One region of the Mesorhizobium sp. ESP-6-4 genome, then DNA from elsewhere that is predicted to be linked to it. Evidence: predicted binding sites of a transcription regulator. Region 1 holds the regulator's gene; each other region holds the start of a gene.
The links. Region 1 encodes LexA, which represses DNA repair genes until DNA is damaged. Its sites were predicted from a motif close to TGTTCNNNNTGTGTTCNG; they were not measured.
Positions count from the first base shown of each region.

Region 2: LB523_RS21070 (YifB family Mg chelatase-like AAA ATPase) is a predicted target of LexA. The motif match lies at 1,941-1,958, and genes of this name have one in related genera.
Region 3: recA (recombinase RecA) is a predicted target of LexA. The motif match lies at 1,744-1,761, and genes of this name have one in related genera.

Region 1 covers NZ_JAIUGS010000010.1:46,935-51,132, forward strand. Annotated here, with positions in the region: gene LB523_RS18890 (ComEC/Rec2 family competence protein) at 1-2,250, shown strand, start outside; gene lexA (transcriptional repressor LexA) at 2,287-3,021, opposite strand; gene kynU (kynureninase) at 3,456-4,198, shown strand, end outside.
Region 2 covers NZ_JAIUGS010000013.1:37,825-42,022, reverse strand. Annotated here, with positions in the region: gene gshB (glutathione synthase) at 1-665, shown strand, start outside; gene LB523_RS21075 (glycosyltransferase) at 730-1,797, shown strand; gene LB523_RS21070 (YifB family Mg chelatase-like AAA ATPase) at 2,050-3,579, shown strand; gene LB523_RS21065 (TetR/AcrR family transcriptional regulator) at 3,608-4,195, opposite strand.
Region 3 covers NZ_JAIUGS010000004.1:160,222-164,419, reverse strand. Annotated here, with positions in the region: gene LB523_RS10350 (pseudouridine-5'-phosphate glycosidase) at 1-558, opposite strand, end outside; gene LB523_RS10345 (carbohydrate kinase family protein) at 601-1,539, opposite strand; gene recA (recombinase RecA) at 1,820-2,917, shown strand; gene LB523_RS10335 (hypothetical protein) at 3,024-3,218, opposite strand; gene alaS (alanine--tRNA ligase) at 3,344-4,198, shown strand, end outside.

The DNA.
Region 1 (4,198 bases):
GTTTCGCTTCCCGCGTTGCGCCGAAGCATAGGCACAGCGGCCGCGACCGAGCTCGACCGCGGCGTCGGCTTCCTGCTGGTACCGGCGTTCCTGGCCGTCGGCGTGATCTGTTACTTCTCGCTGAGCGCCGAGCCGGACCTCTACAGGCCGCTTGCGGCGGTCGCCCTGATGGCGGTCTGCGCGGCGGTCTCGCGTTCCCGGCACAGAACGCATCTTGTCTTCATGGCGGCGTTTTTCTGCGCCTTGGGGTTTCTCGCGGCCAAGCTGGAGACCTGGCGGATGGCGACCCCGATGCTGGGTTCCGAAATCCAGACACGGCTGACGGGCCGCCTCGTCACCGCCGAGGCGATGGCCAACGGCCGTGTCCGGCTCACCATAGATCTGACATCCACGGAACGTCCGAAGCTGCGCTACGCGCCGGACCGCATCAGGCTGTCGGCGCGCAGGATCCCCTCCGGCATGGCGGCCGGGTCGATGCTGACCGGCTATGCCAAGCTGCTGCCGCCGACAGGTCCGGTTCGGCCGGACAGCTACGACTTTTCCTTCGACAGCTATTTTGCCGGCATCGGCGCCAGTGGCTTTTTCCTGGGCGATCCGAAACTTGTCGCGCCGACCCCCAGTGCGCCAACGGAGGTGCCGTTTGGCGCACGTGTGGCATCGGCCGTAGAAAACGCACGCGAGGGAATTGCCGACCACATCAGGAGCAGCATCGGCGGTTCCGAGGGCGAGATCGCGGCGGCGCTGATCGTCGGCGTTCGTGCCGGCATTCCGGACGAAATCAACGAGTCGATGCGGCGGACCGGCATCTACCACATCATTTCGATCTCCGGCCTGCATATGGCGCTGGTCGCCGGCACGATCATGGTCCTGCTACGCGGCACCTTCGCGCTGTTTCCGGATTTCTCGTCGCGCCGGCCGGTGAAGAAATATGCCGCTGGCATCGCGCTGGCGTCGATCGCCGCCTATCTCGTGATCTCCGGCATCGTGGTGGCGGCCGAGCGAAGCTTCATCATGCTTGGCGTGATGCTGGTCGCCGTGCTTTTCGACCGCGCGGCGCTGACCATGCGCAACCTGGCGATCTCTGCCATCGCCGTCATCCTGGTCTCGCCGCATGAAGTGGTCGGCCCGAGCTTCCAGATGTCCTTCGCCGCCACCGCCGCCCTGGTCGGCGCCTATGCCGGCTTTGCCGACTATCGCGCCGGCAAAACGACCGCGCCGCCGGCAAAGCGTTCGTTTCTCGGGCTTCTATCGCGAAAACTGGCAATTGGAGCGGGTGGCGCCGCCGTGACGTCGCTCATCGCGGGCAGCGCGACATTGTTGTTTGCCATCTGGCACTTCCAGCGGGTGTCGCCGCTCAGCCTGCTGGCCAATCTGGCGGTCATGCCGATCGTCTCATTGGTCGTCATGCCGTTCGCCGTGCTGAGCGCGCTGGCCATGCCCTTCGGCTTCGACGGCCCTTTCCTTTTTGTCATGGGCAAAGGCCTGACGGCGATGATCGCCATTTCGGCATGGATTTCCGAGCGCTCACCGGTCGACGCCGTTGGGCTGATCTCGATCCAGTCGGTGCTGCTGGCGACGGTCGCGCTGGTCATCGCGACCATGGCTACCACTTGGCTGAGGCTTGCCGCCGTACCTTTCGCGCTCGCTGCGCTGCTGGCCATTCCGCACGTCCGCACACCGGACGTGCTTATCTCGGAGGATGCGCATCTGGTGGCGATGCCGATCGGCGGCGGCGAGCTTGCCGTCAATCGCGAACGCTCCAACGAGTTCACCACCGACAACTGGAAACGGGCGCTGAAAGCCGAGGAGATCGTGCCGCCAGAAAGGTTCGCCAAAGATACGCTGGACATTGCCGATCCCGTCGACCTGCCGCCCGGCTCGCCCTTCTATTGCAGCGGCGATCTCTGCATCGGTCGGCATCCTTCCGGCGCGATCGTCGCGCTCGCCGAGACCCGCGACACCGCCCGGCCGGCCTGCGGCTTCGCCGACCTCATCGTCATCAACGACGCCACGGCCTATAACCCGTGCCGCGATCCGCGTGTGCTCGTCGTCACCAAGCGGCAGCTGGCGCGCGACGGCAGCGCCGCCGTTTTCTTCGATCCGCAATCGGCAACCGCGCGGCCAACCGTCCGCTACGCGGTCGTAGAACCATACCGACCCTGGCACGAGCAGCGGAAATACACGCGCGAGGCGAGGGGACTGGCGCCCTATAAGCAGCCGGAAAAACCAGCCGCCGCACCGGCCCAATAGATTGTCGTCCGGGCGAAGAAGGCCGGGCAGTTCTGCTCAGTAGCGGCGGATAAGTCCGACGAGCTTGCCCTGAACCTTGACCCGATCCGGTCCGAAGATCCGGGTCTCATAGGCCGGGTTGGCGGCCTCGAGCGCGATCGAGGCACCCTTGCGGCGGAAACGCTTAAGCGTCGCCTCCTCATCGTCGACCAGCGCCACCACGATCTCGCCCGGGCTTGCGGTGTTGGCATTGCGGATGATGACGGTGTCGCCGTCGAAGATGCCGGCCTCGATCATCGAGTCGCCCTTGACCTCCAACGCGTAATGCTCGCCGCCCATGATCATGTCCGGCGGCACCGAGATCGAATGCGTCTGGTGCTGGATAGCGTCAATCGGCACGCCGGCGGCGATGCGGCCCATCACCGGAATGGATACGGCCGCCGCGGCCTCGTCGTCATTGCTTGGCGTCGGGGTGCGCGATGGCGTCGTCGGCTTGACCTGGCGACTGAGATTGCCTTGGCCGCCCTGGATGACGCTCGGCGAAAACTTCTTCGCGGCATTCAGGCCAGGCGCGATCGAGTCGGGTAGGCGCAGCACTTCCAGCGCGCGCGCCCGGTTCGGCAGCCGGCGAATGAAGCCACGTTCCTCCAGCGCAGTGATCAGCCGGTGGATGCCGGACTTGGAGGCAAGGTCGAGCGCCTCCTTCATCTCATCGAATGATGGAGGAATCCCGCTCTCCTTCAGGCGTTCATGGATGAACATCAGGAGTTCATGTTGTTTGCGCGTCAGCATCGGCGGCCCCCACGGGTTCTGAAACCAGAATCAGAAAAACAAACCCAGAACAAACACTATCTGTTCCAGTTGTGTTCCGCAACCGTTTAAAGTTTAGTGAATTTGTTAAGGCTGCCGAAACAATGTCGCATCCGGTGATGCCCTGGCCGCCCCTTGTAGACAGCGGCATTGATTCCGCTCGATTTTGGAGCTTCGGTAAGCTGAAACAAGAGCGCCGACACGATCACGAAGCCGCGGATGGGATCACGTCGGCTCGTTCCGTAAGCGCGCGGCAGCGTGAACGAAACGAATCCAAAATGCCAACCTTGGCGAAGTTCCGGTCCGCAGTCTTCGCCGTCTATGGACCAGCTAACATAGGACCAAAGGTTCTTGCCCTGTCGCCGACGGTGGTGAGACAACCCCCTTGGCCAGATCGAAATGGAGGCGGCAGCACAATGAGGGGAATTCCTGATCTCGCCGAAGTCGAGGCGATGGATGCCGCGGATCCGCTGCGCGCCATGCGCGATCGCTTCGTCTTGCCGGAAGGCATCATATACCTCGACGGCAATTCGCTGGGCGCCGCTTCGGTGGACGCCTTCAGCGAGATCGAGACTGCCGCGAGGCAGGAATGGGCGCGGGATCTCATCCGCGCCTGGAACACCGCCGGCTGGTTCGATATGCCCATCGAGCTGGGTGACCAGCTAGGACGGCTGATCGGCGCGAAACCCGGCCAGACGGTCGTTTGCGACACGACTTCGATCAACATCTACAAGGTCCTGCATGCGGCACTTGCAATGCGGCCCGAGCGTTCGGTGATCGTTGCCGAGGGCGACAGCTTTCCGACCGACCTCTACATGGCGGAAGGCGTCGCATCGACGCGGCCCGGCACGGTGCTGCGGCTCGAAGGCACCGATGCCCCGACGATTGAGGAACTGGTTGACGATCGCGTCGCGGTCATCCTGGTCAACCACGTCAACTACAAATCCGGCCGGCTGCGCGACATGGCGGCGCTCACCCGCAAGGCTCATGAAGCCGGTGCGCTGATCGTCTGGGATCTCTGCCACACGGCGGGTGCGCTGCCGGTGGATCTCGACGGCTCGAATGCCGATTTCGCCATCGGCTGCACCTACAAGTATCTCAATGGCGGGCCGGGCTCGCCAGCCTTCATCTACGCCGCGAACCGCCATCACCGCGACAT
Region 2 (4,198 bases), on a different contig from region 1:
TCACCACCACGCACATATTGGAGCGCATCCATCCGAAGACGCTGGTGGTCAACGACCCAGCCTGGGTGCGCAACAGCCCGGAGAAGATCTTCGTCACCGAATTCCCGGACCTGATGCCGGAAACGCTGATCACCAAGGACCCCCAGGAAGTGGCGGCCTTCCGCAAGGAGTTCGGCGACATCATCGTCAAGCCGCTCTACGGCAATGGCGGCGCCGGCATCTTCCATCTGCACGAGGCCGACCGCAATCTCGCCTCGCTGCTCGAAATGTTCGGCCAGTTGTTCCGCGAGCCCTATATCGTGCAGCGCTATCTCAAGGACGTGCGCAAGGGCGACAAGCGCATCATCCTGATCGACGGCGACCCGGTGGGCGCTATCAACCGCGTGCCGGCCGAGCACGATTCCCGCTCCAACATGCATGTCGGCGGCCGCGCCGAGAAGACCGAGCTGACGGAGCGCGAGCGCGAGATCTGCGCCCGCATCGGACCGGCGCTCAGGGAGCGCGGCTTCATCCTGGTCGGCATCGACGTGATCGGCGACTACATGACCGAGATCAACGTGACCTCGCCGACCGGCGTGCGCGAAGTGCAGCGCTTTGGCGGCGCGGATATCGCGAGCTTGTTTTGGGACTGCGTGGAAGGGAAGCGGCTGAAGTCGGCCGCGTAATTGCCGCATGTTGACTCTGCAGCACGGATATCGGCCTCCTACCGTATCCGAGATTGTCGGAGCAATGTTGCGTCATCGCCGCTATCTCCGGAAAGAGTGGTACTCTTCCGCGAAGTCGCAACCTGCTCTTCAGGCAAGTTTGCTGTCGGACGATCCGTTCATATCCTATTCGGGAATGTCCGGTACGCCCCTTGGATTGGCAAGTCACATGCCTCTCCTTCCACGCAGTCACCGTGCCTGGTTTCTCATCTCGCCAACCTGGTCCATCGAAAACAATTCCAGCGTCAAAATGATCCGGACCTATGCCGTTCTGCATAGACTTGGGAACCCCCGTCACTCGCTAATCTTCCTATCCAACACACAAGCCGAGGCTGATCTCTTGAATCAGTCCGGTGAGGCCGCCGTCCTGCATAACAAGACTTCAACAACCTCCGAATACATATTCAGGCCCCTCGAGGACATCCCTGTAGAATTCGATGCAATATACAATGCGCAACTGGCTTCGTGGAAACACCACGACTTGTCCCTTGGCATCGAGCGTTGTGCATTTGTCTTTTATCGTGATTCAGTGGGGTCATCCACGACGGAGTCGGAAAGGGCGCGGATAAATCGGCACAGGGAGCTCGCGCCGGGTCACGTGTTTATCAATGAGTTTGACAGCACCGGCAAACCTGTTCGATTGGCGCCGGCTTATGTGAACATGCATCTAAATCGTGCAGCCGTGGGAATTTGTCTCTCTGCAATAGAGGGACCAATGTTCGCCAGCACAGAGTATCTTCTCGCGGGGCTACCTGTTGTCACGACCCCGAACCATGGTGGTCGAGACCTTTATCTCGATGACGAATATTCGCTTACAGTTCCACCCGACCCTCGATCCATCGCGGAGGCTGTCTTAGCGCTGAAGGAGCGACGAATCCCCCGGGCTTATATTCGTTCGCAAACTTTGAAACGAGTTGAGCGAGACCGCCGGCGGTTCATAGACCTTGTAAATGAGATTTTTCTGGAAAGCGGCTCTTTGCGCCGGCTCGCCATGCCTTGGCCTTTCCGATATCCTGTCATGGAGTGGCTTCCACCCCACATCGCAATCGATCGATCGCTTTCAGGCACGGTCGATGCCTTCATCACCGCCTAGACGGCAACAGCCCGGATTGCCGGAGGGACTACTCGCCTTGTTCAACAGGTCGAGAGCACGCGGCGATAGCGGCTGCTCGGGCGCGCCTCGGCCTTTTAGCCCAGAAGAAGCTTTGGCCGAAATCCACCATCTTCGCGGATAGATGTTCCTGTAATGTTCTTGCGTGTTTCGAAAATCTATGGTTGTCTGCATTGTAGGCGCTCGCGGCCCGATGGTGGATACGGGCGCGTTGAGGCTGAGGGTTTTGGATAAATGGTAGCGCGGGTTCGCACGGTCGCTTTCCAGGGCATCGAGGCCTTGCCGGTCGATGTCCAGGTGATGGTCGCGCCCGGCAAGGTCGGCATGCAGATCGTCGGCCTGCCGGACAAGGCGGTGGCCGAAAGCCGCGAGCGCGTGCAAGCGGCGCTGCATGCGTCGGGCCTGTCGATGCCGTCGAAGAAGGTGACGGTGAACCTCGCGCCGGCCGATCTGCCCAAGGAAGGCAGCCATTACGACCTGCCGATCGCGCTCGGGCTGATGGCGGCGCTTGGCGCTATCCCGGGTGATATGCTCGCCGGCTATGTGGTGCTTGGCGAATTGTCGCTCGACGGCACGATCGCCGGCGTTGCCGGCGCGCTGCCGGCGGCGATCGGCGCCAATGCCGAAGGCAAGGGCTTGATCTGTCCCTTCGCCTGCGGCCCGGAAGCGGCCTGGGCAGGCAAGGATTTCGATATCCTTGCGCCGCGCAGCCTGATTGCCGTCGCCAACCATTTTCGCGGCACGCAGGTGCTGTCACGGCCCGAGGCCGGCATCCAGCTTGCCGCGCGCGACCTGCCGGATCTCGCCGACATCAAGGGCCAGGAGAGCGCCAAGAGGGCGGTCGAAGTGGCTGCCGCCGGCGGCCACAACCTTCTCATGGTCGGGCCGCCCGGCTCGGGCAAGTCGATGCTGGCGCAGCGCCTGCCCTCGATCCTGCCGCCGCTGGCGCCGAAGGAGCTGCTCGAAGTGTCGATGATCGCTTCCGTCGCCGGCGAGCTCGGCGAAGGCAAGCTGACCGACCGGCGGCCGTTCCGCGCCCCGCATCATTCGGCCTCGATGGCGGCGATGGTGGGCGGCGGGCTGCGCGCGCGTCCGGGTGAGGTCTCGCTCGCCCATCACGGCGTGCTGTTCCTCGACGAGTTGCCGGAATTCACGCCGCAGACATTGGATGCGCTGCGCCAGCCGCTGGAAACAGGCGACTGCATGATCGCGCGCGCCAACCACCGCGTCACTTATCCGGCGCGCATCCAGCTGGTGGCGGCGATGAATCCGTGCCGCTGCGGCATGTCGGGCGAGCCCGGCTATCGCTGCCTGCGCGGCGACCGCTGCCGCACCGAATACCAGGCGCGCATTTCCGGCCCGCTGCTCGACCGCATCGACCTCAGGATCGAGGTGCCGGCGGTCTCGGCGAGCGACCTCATCCGGCCGGACAAGGCCGAGACGAGCGCTTCGGCGGCGCAGCGCGTGGCACGTGCGCGTGCCATGCAGCGCGAAAGGCTGGAAAGACTGGGCGCGGGCGCCACCACCAACGCGCACTGCCCGCCCTCGATCATCGAGGAGATCGCCAAGCCCGATAGCGCCGGGCTGACGCTGCTCAAGGACGCCAGCGAAAAGCTCGGCTTTTCGGCGCGGGCCTATCACCGCGTGCTGAAAGTGGCGCGCACGCTGGCCGACCTCGACGCCAGCGAGACCGTCGGCCGCATCCATCTGGCCGAGGCGATCTCTTATCGCATGAGCGCGCAGCGCATGGCGCAGGCGGCGTGAAGCGGGCGTATCGGGCTTTCATCCCTCTTCAATCTTGCGCCGGGATCAGCTTCTGCAGCGTCGGTGCCAGGATCATGGCGAAGCTCGATCCATCGCCATAGGCCCGCGCGGAAATCATCGCCCCGTGCACGGTCGCTATGAAGGCTTCCGCCTCCACGCGCGGCGCGGCGGCGATCGTCAATGTGCCTTGCGCGGCGCCGCGCTCGATAACGCCGGTCAGCCACCCCGAGAGAAACCGGAAATAGGCCCGGACCTCCGCGGCCACCTCGGGCGGAAGGGCCGGAAGCTCGCTGGCAAGCAGCGCGCAGACGCAGATCGGCCTGCTCGCATCCTCGATGCACTGCGCCCAGAAGTCGGCATAGGTGCGCAGCAACTGAGGCGGCGCAGGCACACTGCGCTCTAGCTCCGTCATGCCCGTCACGGCATCCTCGAGGTAGCGCCTGACCAGGCTTTGCACCAGGTCGACCTTGCTCGGGAAATGATGATGGATGCTGGCTTTGCGGATACCGACCACGTCGGCGATATCGGCGTAGCTGAACCCGTTATAGCCGCCGGCGACGATGAAGCGTCGCGCGGCGGCCAGTATGTCATCGGCGGTGTTCGACGGCTTGTCCATGGA
Region 3 (4,198 bases), on a different contig from region 1:
ATGGCCGATAACCGGCACGCCGCGCGTTTCCAGCACTTCCAGCGTTTTCTCGATGTCGAGGATCGCCTTGGCGCCGGCCGAGACGACGATGACCGGCGTGCGCGCCAGCTCGTCGAGGTCGGCCGAGATATCGAAGCTTTTCTCAGCGCCCTTGTGGACGCCGCCAATGCCGCCGGTGGCGAACACTTTTATGCCGGCCATATGCGCGGCGATCATGGTCGCCGCAACCGTGGTGCCGCCGGTGCGCGTTTGAGCGACCGCGAAACCGAGATCGGCGCGCGACAGCTTCATGGCGTCACCGGTCATGGCAAGCGATTCGCGCTCGCCGTCGGAGAGGCCGACCTTGATACGGCCCTGGACCACGGCGATCGTCGCCGGTACCGCGCCGCCATCGATGATGATCTGCTCGACCTTGGCGGCCATGGCGCCATTGTCGGGGTAGGGCATGCCGTGGGTGATGATGGTGCTTTCCAGCGCCACCATGGGCCGGCCGGCGGCAAGCGCCTCCGCCACGGGCGGATGGATATCGACGAAGGGGCGGGCGGTATCAGGCGTCATGGCTGTCTCCGATCCGAAGGGATTGCTTCGGCAGTGGTGGCCCTATGCCACTTCCCGCGGCTCCGGCACAAGGGCAAGCGCCTGCGTGAAGTTGGCGATCGTGAAGGACGGCACGGCCTGCGGGCTCTCTATGGCGAGCATCGCCGCGGCAAGGCCTTCGCGCAGCGCGGCGCGCAGCGGCAGGCCGCGCAGCAAGGCGGCGACGGTTGCGCCGGTCAAGGCGTCGCCGGCGCCGGTCACGTCGGCCACCTTGCGCGGCGCGGGCGGATCGATCTCGAAGCTTCCGGTGTCGTCGAAGCCCAGCACTGGAGCGCTGCCGGACGTGACCGCGCCGGCATTCAGGCCTGCCCGCCTGAGCGCGTCGACGAGGGCCTTGCCGGATGGCTCGGCGCCGACCAGCGCGGCGGCTTCGCGGCGGTTCATGAAGAGCAGCGACAGGTTGTCGAGCAGCGGCGCCAGGCGGACGACCTTGGCCGGCGAGACGGCGATGGCGAAGACCGGCCGGCCGCCGGCAAGCGCCAGCAGACGCTCCAGCGCCGCCGTCGGCAGGTTGGCGTCGCACAGGATGGCGTCGGTGGCGGCGATCGCCTCGCGCACCTTGGCGCGCCTTATTTGTTTGGGGAAGGCTAGGTCGTAGAGCGCCATGTCGGCAAGCCCGACGATCAACTCGCCTTCGGCATCGATCAGCGCCGTGTAGCTCGGCGTCGTGCGGTCGAGGAACACCACCGAAAGGTCTTTTATCCCGGCGTTGTCGATCGCCGAGGCGACTGTGTCCGCCGCAGCGTCACCGCCACGCACCGAGATCAGCGAGGCCGACACGCCGCGCTTCACCACGCTGCGCAGCGCGTTGAAAACCACGCCGCCGACGTCCTCGCGCATGATGCCGGGATTCGAAGCCGCGGGCACATAGACGCCCGAGACCTGGCCGCGCCGGTCGATATGGGCGCCGCCGAGCGCCAGGATTGCTGGGGATGTCGGCATTTCGGGTCGGTGACTTTCGTTGATCGTGCGGCCGCACACTAGGTTTCTGCGCGTCGCCCTGCAATCGGGGTTGCGATTCGGACGGCCGGGTATCGAAATCTCTTCTGGACCGGTGGTTGCACTCCGCACCAGCCCTGGTGAGACAAAAATAGAACAAATCCAGATATTGATTATTTTTCAGATATTTGTTGCCCCTTGCCAAATGAGAACAAAAAAGGTACAAAACAAGCAGGGATCACGGATTGTCCGGCCTTCATTGACGACCAAGGGGTGATGTATCATGGCTCAGAATTCTTTGCGGCTTGTAGAGGATAAGGCAGTGGACAAATCAAAGGCTCTGGACGCGGCGCTGTCGCAAATCGAGCGCGCGTTCGGCAAGGGCTCGATCATGCGGCTCGGCGCCAACGAGCAGGTGGTCGAGATCGAAACCGTGCCGACCGGCTCGCTCGGCCTCGACATCGCGCTCGGCGTCGGCGGCCTGCCGCGCGGCCGCATCATCGAGATCTACGGGCCGGAAAGCTCGGGCAAGACAACGCTGGCGCTGCACACGGTGGCGGAAGCCCAGAAGAAGGGCGGTATCTGCGCCTTCGTCGATGCCGAGCACGCGCTCGATCCGGTCTATGCCCGCAAGCTTGGCGTCGACCTCGAAAACCTTTTGATTTCGCAGCCCGATACCGGCGAGCAGGCGCTGGAGATCTGCGACACGCTGGTGCGTTCGGGCGCCATCGACGTGCTGGTCGTCGACTCGGTGGCGGCACTGACGCCGCGCGCTGAAATCGAGGGCGAGATGGGCGATTCGCTGCCCGGTCTTCAGGCTCGCCTGATGAGCCAGGCGCTGCGCAAGCTGACCGCCTCGATCTCGCGTTCCAACACCATGGTCATCTTCATCAACCAGATCCGCATGAAGATCGGCGTCATGTTCGGCTCGCCCGAGACGACCACCGGCGGCAACGCGCTGAAATTCTACGCCTCGGTGCGCCTCGACATCCGCCGCATCGGCTCGGTCAAGGACCGCGACGAGGTCGTCGGCAACCAGACCCGCGTCAAGGTGGTGAAGAACAAGCTGGCCCCGCCCTTCAAGGTGGTTGAGTTCGACATCATGTATGGCGAGGGCGTGTCGAAGACCGGCGAGCTGATCGATCTCGGCGTCAAGGCCGGCGTCATCGAAAAGTCGGGCGCCTGGTTCTCCTACAATTCCCAGCGCCTCGGCCAGGGTCGCGAGAACGCAAAGCTGTTCCTACGCGACAATCCCGACACGGCGCGTGAGGTCGAGCTTGCGTTGCGCCAGAATGCCGGACTGATCGCCGAGAAATTCCTCGAGAATGGCGGCTCCGAAGGCGGCGACGACGGTTTTGAGGACGAGGCCGGCGCCTTGTAAAGGGCGTGCCCCGGGGATTTTGGGGTCCGCGTGGTCCGAGGGCGCCCGAGAGCAGTTGGTTGGCTTAGCCGGAGTTCGGCCACAATCCTGGTTTATCGGCTTGTGCTTATGTAATCGAGTTCTTGAGTACTGCGTACCCGAACCGCCGGCCTTCGCGCCGGCGGTTTTGCGTTTTGCGGGCGATGTTGAGCCGCCGCTCGTCGGCCGATTGGCCGCACTGCAATGAATTCAGGCAATGCGCTTTGGTCCATGCTTGTGCCTGTCGTTTTCCCAAAACCGCTTGCGCGGTTTTGAGCGACACGCCTGTTTTCCGTGTTTCTGGACAGGCACAAGAGCTATCGCTAAAAGGCCAATCTATCTTCTGAAACACCAAAGCCCATTTGCCGCCGGCCAGGCCGGCGGTTCTTGCGAAAAAGGCAGTATGCAATGAGTGGCGTGAACGACATCCGGTCGACATTCCTCGACTACTTCCGCAAGGAGGGCCACGAGATCGTCGCCTCCAGCCCGCTGGTGCCGCGCAACGATCCGACGCTGATGTTCACCAACGCCGGCATGGTGCAGTTCAAGAACGTCTTCACCGGGCTGGAGAAGCGCCCCTATTCGCGCGCCGCGACTGCGCAGAAGAGCGTGCGCGCCGGCGGCAAGCACAACGACCTCGACAATGTCGGCTACACGGCGCGCCATCTCACCTTCTTCGAGATGCTCGGCAATTTCTCGTTCGGCGACTATTTCAAGGAGCGCGCGATCGAGCTTGCCTGGAACCTGATCACCAAGGAATTCGGTCTGCCGAAAGACAAGCTCTTGGTCACCGTCTATCACACCGACGACGAGGCGGCGGGTTATTGGAAGAAGATCGCCGGCTTCTCCGACGACCGCATCATCCGCATCCCGACTTCCGACAATTTCTGGGCGATGGGCGACACCGGCCCATGCGGGCCGTGTTCGGAAATCTTCATCGACCGCGGCGAGCATATTTGGGGCGGCCCGCCCGGCAGCCCGGAAGAGGACGGCGACCGTTTCCTGGAATTCTGGAACCTGGTGTTCATGCAGTATGAGCAGGTGACGAAGGAAGAGCGCATCGACCTGCCGCGTCCCTCGATCGACACCGGCATGGGCCTGGAGCGCATGGCCTCCATCCTGCAGGGCGTCGAAAGCGTCTTCGAGACCGACCTGTTCAAGCATTTGATCGACGCGACGTGCTCGGCGCTCGGGCACGGCCACAACCAGGAGAATGCAGCATCCTTCCGCGTCATCGCGGACCACCTGCGCTCGTCCTCTTTC